DNA from 2 places in the Microcystis sp. M061S2 genome. Region 2 is predicted to be linked to the other one. Evidence: predicted binding sites of a transcription regulator. Region 2 holds the regulator's gene; the other holds the start of a gene.

Region 1 (3,426 bases), on a different contig from region 2:
TCCATATAAATAGGTGTTATTCCCCTTATCTTCAGTGCTACGCCGAATATCTATGGGAAAAATGTTAGAGTTAAGAATTAGCAGAATAAAGAAAGCGAAACTTCCCCCTAAAATGGGTTTGGTTAAACCAATTAACAATGGCAAGAGGTCATCGTCATATTTTTGATTTTTGGGATTATCAAAATCTTGCAAACGAGTTAGAAGACTAACTCCTCCCCCTAAAGTGCCTGTTATCCACATCAAACGTATAATTGTTATTACTCTGTCCTCGGTATTTGAGCTACTTTCTCCCTGAGCATTTTGGCTACTTTCTCCCTGAGTATTTTGGTTACCTTCTCCCTGAGTATTTTGGTTACCTTCTCCCTGAGCATTTTGGTTACCTTCTCCCTGAGTATTTTGGCTACTTTCTCCCTGAGCATTTTGGTTACCTTCTCCCTGAGTATTTTGGTTACTAGATTTTATGATTGGAGGTAAGGAGAGTAACTCTTTCACCGGAGAGAAGTTCATAATAAACCAATTTACAGGTAAAGCGAACACTAATCCAATTAAAACTTTTGTAGGTATTTTGAAAGAATGGAAAAGATTATCTCTGAAGTTTGCTAAACCACTAACCTTAGAACCTTTTGGGATTTTTCTTAATCCCGTTCTGGCGGCATAGCGTAATTTTTGTGCCAAAATAATATTAGGTTGACCTGTTAAAGATTTAATCGCAATTTCCCCGGCATCTACCACCGACTTTACTTGCATGATATCACAAGGTTTTGAAATGTTCATGAGTTCTACCTGCGCTATCCCTAGTATTTTAATTAATTTGGCTAATTCTCCCTGTACTTCCCGGTCTAATTCTGGAGGAAATCCCGCTACTTGTTCTTTGGTTTTTCCCAGTAAAATATCAATTCTTTGATTTAGTTTAATAACCTCATCTCTAGCTTTAATTTCATTGATTAAATCGTCTAAAGTTTGAAATAAAACACTTGCTTCTTGTACTTGTAGTTGTGCAAAATTATCTTTAAATTCCTTGACTAACTTTTCAAAGGGTTCATCTACTTCAGGAATTGAACTATATTTGTCTAAGTTATCCTTCAGTTCAGCAATCAAAGACTCATTTTTCTTTTGTAATTCCACAGTGGTGGAAAATTTAACCAAAGTATCTTTAACTTTTGTTTGCCAAGCAGTTAGCTTTTCCTTGAGTTTTGGCAAGTTTGCATCGTTAGCATTAGCATCGAATACAATCGTAATTGTTGTAACTAAACTATCAGTTTCTTGGCTGAAAGTATCAAGAGGAGTTTCTGAACTTTTGCCAGTAGATAAAAGGTTGATTGTCTCCACAAGCTGCTCTGTATGAGCTATTATTTGTTTTTCTAATTCTTCTCTGCTAGGTGAAGGGTCTGAAAAAGTTAATCCACCTAGTTTTTGAATAAGTTCATCTTTTAAATTCTTCGTTTCTTGAATGATATCTGTGGCTTCTTTTTGGTGAGCTAATTTAACTTTCAGAATAAATTCATTAATTTTTTGTTCGATAGCAGGATTAAGATTAATCATAGTTGTCTTCTCCTAAAAAAAGGCGAAAATGGGCTCAAATTCGATTATCTCCCCGATGCTACAATAGTTATCATTGATTTTCTGCAATTATTTATAAATCTTGATAAATTTTTATTTTTTTAACTCAATTCAGTCTGCCGTGGGGAGATAACACCCTGATCTCCTCAATGACCGCACACCGGGATTAGCACTCAAGCCCTAAGAGTGCTAAATTAACTATAAGGAGTCCTATCACAACAGCGATACCATGTCCAAAATCATTGCCTTTAAAGATGAATCCCGTCGCGCCCTAGAAAGAGGTGTCAACGCCTTGGCCGATGCGGTAAAAATCACCCTCGGTCCGAAAGGACGCAATGTCTTGTTAGAAAAGAAATACGGCGCCCCCCAGATCGTTAATGACGGCATCACCGTGGCCAAAGAAATCGAATTGTCCGATCCCCTCGAAAACACCGGGGCGAGATTAATTCAGGAAGTAGCGGCAAAAACCAAAGATTTAGCGGGAGATGGCACCACTACCGCCACCATCATCGCCCAGGCTTTAATTAAAGAAGGTCTGAAAAACGTTACCGCCGGGGCCAATCCCGTCGCTTTAAGACGCGGACTAGACAAAACCATCGCCTATCTGGTGGAAGAAATCGCCGCCGTCGCTAAACCGATCGCTGGAGATGCGATCGCTCAAGTGGCCACCGTTTCCTCCGGCAACGATGAAGAAGTAGGACAAATGATCGCCACCGCCATGGAAAAAGTCACCACCGATGGCGTAATCACCGTGGAAGAATCGAAATCCTTAACCACCGAATTAGAAGTAGTGGAAGGGATGCAGATCGATCGCGGTTATATCTCTCCCTATTTCATCACCGATCAAGAAAGACAGATCGTCGAGTACGACAACCCCCTGATCCTGATTACCGATAAAAAAATCAGTGCGATCGCTGAATTAGTCCCCGTCCTCGAAGCCGTTGCCCGTCAAGGTCGTCCCCTATTAATTATCGCCGAAGATGTGGACGGCGAAGCCTTAGCCACTCTAGTGGTCAACAAGGCCCGGGGGGTCTTAAATGTCGTCGCCATCAAGGCCCCCAGTTTCGGGGAACGTCGCAAGGCGGTTTTACAAGATATCGCCATCCTCACCGGCGGTCGTCTGATTTCCGAAGAAGTGGGCTTAAGTCTTGACACCGTTAGCCTCGATCTGCTAGGGCAAGCGGCAAAAATCACCCTAGAGAAAGACAATACAATTATTGTCGCCTCTGGGGACAGCCGCAATAAGGCCGATGTGCAGAAACGTCTCGCCCAACTGAAAAAACAGTTAGAAGAAACCGATTCTGAATTCGATAAGGAAAAATTACAGGAACGCATCGCTAAATTAGCCGGCGGTGTGGCCGTGATTAAAGTCGGGGCAGCCACAGAAACCGAACTCAAGGATCGCAAACTCCGCATCGAAGATGCCCTCAATGCCACCAAAGCCGCCGTGGAAGAAGGTATCGTCCCGGGCGGTGGTACAACCTTGATTCATCTGGCCTCTAAGGTGAAGGCTTTCAAAGCTTCTTTGACTAACGATGAGGAAAAAGTCGCCGCCGATATCGTCGCCAAAGCCCTAGAAGCACCCCTGCGTCAGTTAGCCAACAACGCCGGCGTGGAAGGCGATGTGATCGTGGAAGGTGTGCGCGAGACCGCTTTTAGCGTCGGTTACAATGTCCTCACCGGCAAGTACGAAGACTTAATCGCCGCCGGAATTATCGATCCGGCTAAAGTGGTGCGGTCAGCCGTTCAAAACGCCGCTTCCATCGCCGGCATGGTCCTAACGACCGAAGCCCTCGTGGTCGAAAAACCCGTTAAAGAAGCCGCAGCCCCTGATATGGGCGGCATGGGCGGCATGGGTGGCATGGG
Region 2 (3,426 bases):
CGACCACTGGGAGGCTGTTTCATAAACTCGTCCGCTTGTCCCTGTCGTAAATAAGCAGAATTAATGAAAGTTTTATGGTCTATTTTTAGATAAGTATTAATCTGTGCTTGAGTATCTTTAATACTTTTACCCGATAAAGGACGAAAACTTTGATCATTAATCACCTGAAAATCTAAACCAGAAGCTTTCCCTCCCCGGTGACGACTACGGATAATTTTATAGATTTCTCCCCCATAACTAAACTCGAAATCTACCCGCGCATAATCGCTGCCCGCATGAATCACATCATCAGCAATCGAGGTGCGACTTTCTCCCCAAATTGCCCAAGTAATTGCTTCGAGTAAAGAGGATTTTCCCGCACCATTGGCACCACAAATACAGGCAGTATGTAATCCGCGAAAATCCAGCACTGCCTCGCGATAACTGAGAAAATTTTTCAGGGTTAATTTTAGGGGAATCATAAGCTGGGAGGTGGGGAGGTGGGAGAGGGGAGAGAATGCAGTACAGGTTAGAAATTAATCAGAGGATAAAAAACCGGGGACAAGATAGCTTCAGCGAAATACATCTGGGTGAATCTATTCGGTATCAATAACTCTCTCCTACAATAACCTCTAATCAAAGCTTAACTGAAATCCAGCCGGGGGCAAATGCGCTTTTTTTGTTCCTCAGAATTCTCCTCACCATCATCACAACCTAGGCACTGTTCACAGATAACCGCTCAGGGTCCCTCAATTTGCTAATCTAAAGGAAAGATAACCGATTCTTAAGACCAAATCTATGAGCATTCCCGAAATTAGCGTCGATGAACTCGCTCTCCGTTTAGCCGCTCATGATCCTAATTTACAACTTATTGATGTGCGCGAACCGGAGGAAGTTGCGATCGCATCTGTGGCCAGTTTTACCATTTTACCCTTGAGTCAATACCGAGAATGGTCGCCCACTATTGCCACCCAATTCAACCCCCAAGCGGAAACTCTCGTTATCTGTCACCATGGCATGAGATCCCTGCAAATGTGCCAATGGCTACAAAGTCAGGGTTTTACTAATGTTAAAAATATTAACGGTGGCATCGATGCTTATTCCCTCCTCGTCGATCCTAATATTCCCCGTTACTAATTTTGATGGCCTCAATCAGGAAAAGAGAGGGGTAAACTATCCCCTTTCTCCCCATTGATAACTGATAACTGATAACTGATAACTGATAACTGATTAAGCGTTATACTGTCTAAAAAAATGTTATAAATCTTTTGTTAAGATTATTCCCCTATGTCCGCTAGAACCCATCTCAGCGATCGCTATCAGCATATCTTAAAGGCGACAATCCAACATTATATCGCCACGGCCGAACCGGTTGGCTCAAAAACTCTGGTGGAGGAGTATAAATTTACTGTTAGTTCCGCCACGATTCGCAATGCTCTCGGTAAACTGGAAAAAGAAGGTTTACTCTATCAACCCCACACTTCCTCCGGACGCATTCCCTCCGATTGGGGTTATCGTCTCTACGTCGATGAGTTAATGACTCCCGATGACCGTATCGGCGAAAAAATCGGCTATTATCTGCATCGAAACGCTAAATCTCCCGCTTGGAGTCTCGAAAGTCTGCTGCAACGGGCCACCCAACTTTTAGCCGGTTTAAGCGGTTATATCGCTATCGTTACCCTCCCCCACACCCTCACTAATACCCTGCGTCATCTGCAATTAATCCCCGTCTCGAACCGGCAGATTATGTTAATTATTGTTACAGATAGTTTACAAACACGCTCGGTTATGATAGAGATTCCTGAGTCTATGGAAACGGACAAGAAGGATGGATTAGCAGAAGAATTACAAATCCTCTCTAATTTTCTCGGGGAAAAATTAAAGGGTTATTGCTTGGCAGATTTAATTAACCTCGATTGGCAGCAAATCGAGCGAGAATTTACCCGTTATACCCATTTTCTCCAACAATTAAGCCAAGAAATCGGCGCTAGTCTCCAATCCACTGCCACCCCGGAGATTATCGTCCATGGTGTCGCTGAAGTCATTCGACAGCCAGAATTCGCCCAATGGCAACAAGTACAAATGTTACTGCATCTCTTGGAAGCAGAACAGGATCGCCTTTTACCCCTGATTTTACAAAGACCAGAACCAGAAAAATCAGCCAAAAAAGTCAAAATCACCATTGGTTCCGAAAATCCTCTGGAATCCATGCGCCCTTGTACTCTTATCTCTGCTTTTTATAAACAGGGAGATACTCCCGTCGGTAGTGTTGGCATTATCGGACCGACGCGAATGTTATACGAAAATACTATTCCCCTGGTAGAATCCACCGCTAACTATCTCAGTGAAGCTATAAGTAAGTAGATATCGCCCGCAAAGGTTCGGGAATAGGACAATCGACAGTAAACTCTAAAATTGTCTCACCATCCCCCAAATAACCAGAATTGGCAAAACAGAGCAACATCCGCACCAGCGCCACCCACACCTCCGCATCGAACTCCCAATCCTGTCCCCGACGCGCTCCACAGGCGATCGATTTTAGCGCCCAAAAATAACTATTTCTCACCACCGAACCACCTTTTTTATAAACAGGCACATCCTCATGGTGAATATAAAGAATATCATCTTTAGCGATCGCTCTCATCGGTGGTTGGCAAAGTTGCAGGAATTTTCAGCTGACTGTCCTAGATAATAACATCTTTAGCGATCGCTTGAGTCGCTCCAGAAAACCCACCCTAATCATAAATTTATATGAAGATATTTGGCTTGTTCTCGGCTGAGATGAAAGATTATGTCAAGGTTTCCTAAAATGTACCAAACAGTCTTGACAAACTGAAGTTTTCTCCAATAGGGCTTTTTCATGGGATGGGATAGATTAATTCCTATCCCCAGTCTAGGGTTTTGATAATATTCACTGATGAATGGCTCACTTTAAAATCAGCTTTTTTCGGGGATATACGCAGCTAAATTGTTTTATCTCAAGAAAAATCAACAAAAATCTCCTTGACAAAACCAAAAGCTGCCAATTAAAATAAACGTCGATCAGAATCAAAAGGAATAGGTATATATTACCTATTTTCTGCCGATGTTGATTTTCTGCCGATGTTCCCCTAAACCTTTTGAACTCAGGCAATTTGCTCAATTTATCCCCTTGTTAGACAAGGAAAAATCATGAGAAGCCATCAAGTTGCAGTTTTATTATCTACCTTTGCCACCGTTGCCCTAGTTGCCCCCGCAGTCCAAGCGGGAACCCTCGTTACCTCCCTACCGATTGTTTTTCAAACCACGACACCTAGTTTTAACTCCCCTTCTTCTCCACCACCACCTAGTGGCAATCCCGATCCCATCAATGGCATCGGTGCTACGATCACCAATGCAGGACAAGGTGATACAGACCCCTTTACTCCTGCTACTGGCGGCGCAATTCTAGGTAATTTCATCGCCGCT

Evidence for each region. The regulator HrcA, encoded in region 2, represses chaperone genes, less so after heat shock. The targets are predictions, from matches to a motif close to TTAGCACTCNNANNNTNNGAGTGCTAA.
Region 1: groL (chaperonin GroEL) is a predicted target of HrcA. The motif match lies at 1,727-1,753, and genes of this name have one in related genera.

What each region holds. Positions count from the first base shown of each region.
Region 1 covers NZ_JADBUP010000015.1:47,537-50,962, forward strand. Annotated here, with positions in the region: gene IM475_RS02295 (hypothetical protein) at 1-1,542, opposite strand, end outside; gene groL (chaperonin GroEL) at 1,790-3,426, shown strand, end outside.
Region 2 covers NZ_JADBUP010000083.1:75,644-79,069, reverse strand. Annotated here, with positions in the region: gene sbcC (exonuclease subunit SbcC) at 1-461, opposite strand, end outside; gene IM475_RS15050 (rhodanese-like domain-containing protein) at 778-1,116, shown strand; gene hrcA (heat-inducible transcriptional repressor HrcA) at 1,267-2,343, shown strand; gene IM475_RS15040 (hypothetical protein) at 2,330-2,623, opposite strand; gene IM475_RS15035 (PEP-CTERM sorting domain-containing protein) at 3,151-3,426, shown strand, end outside.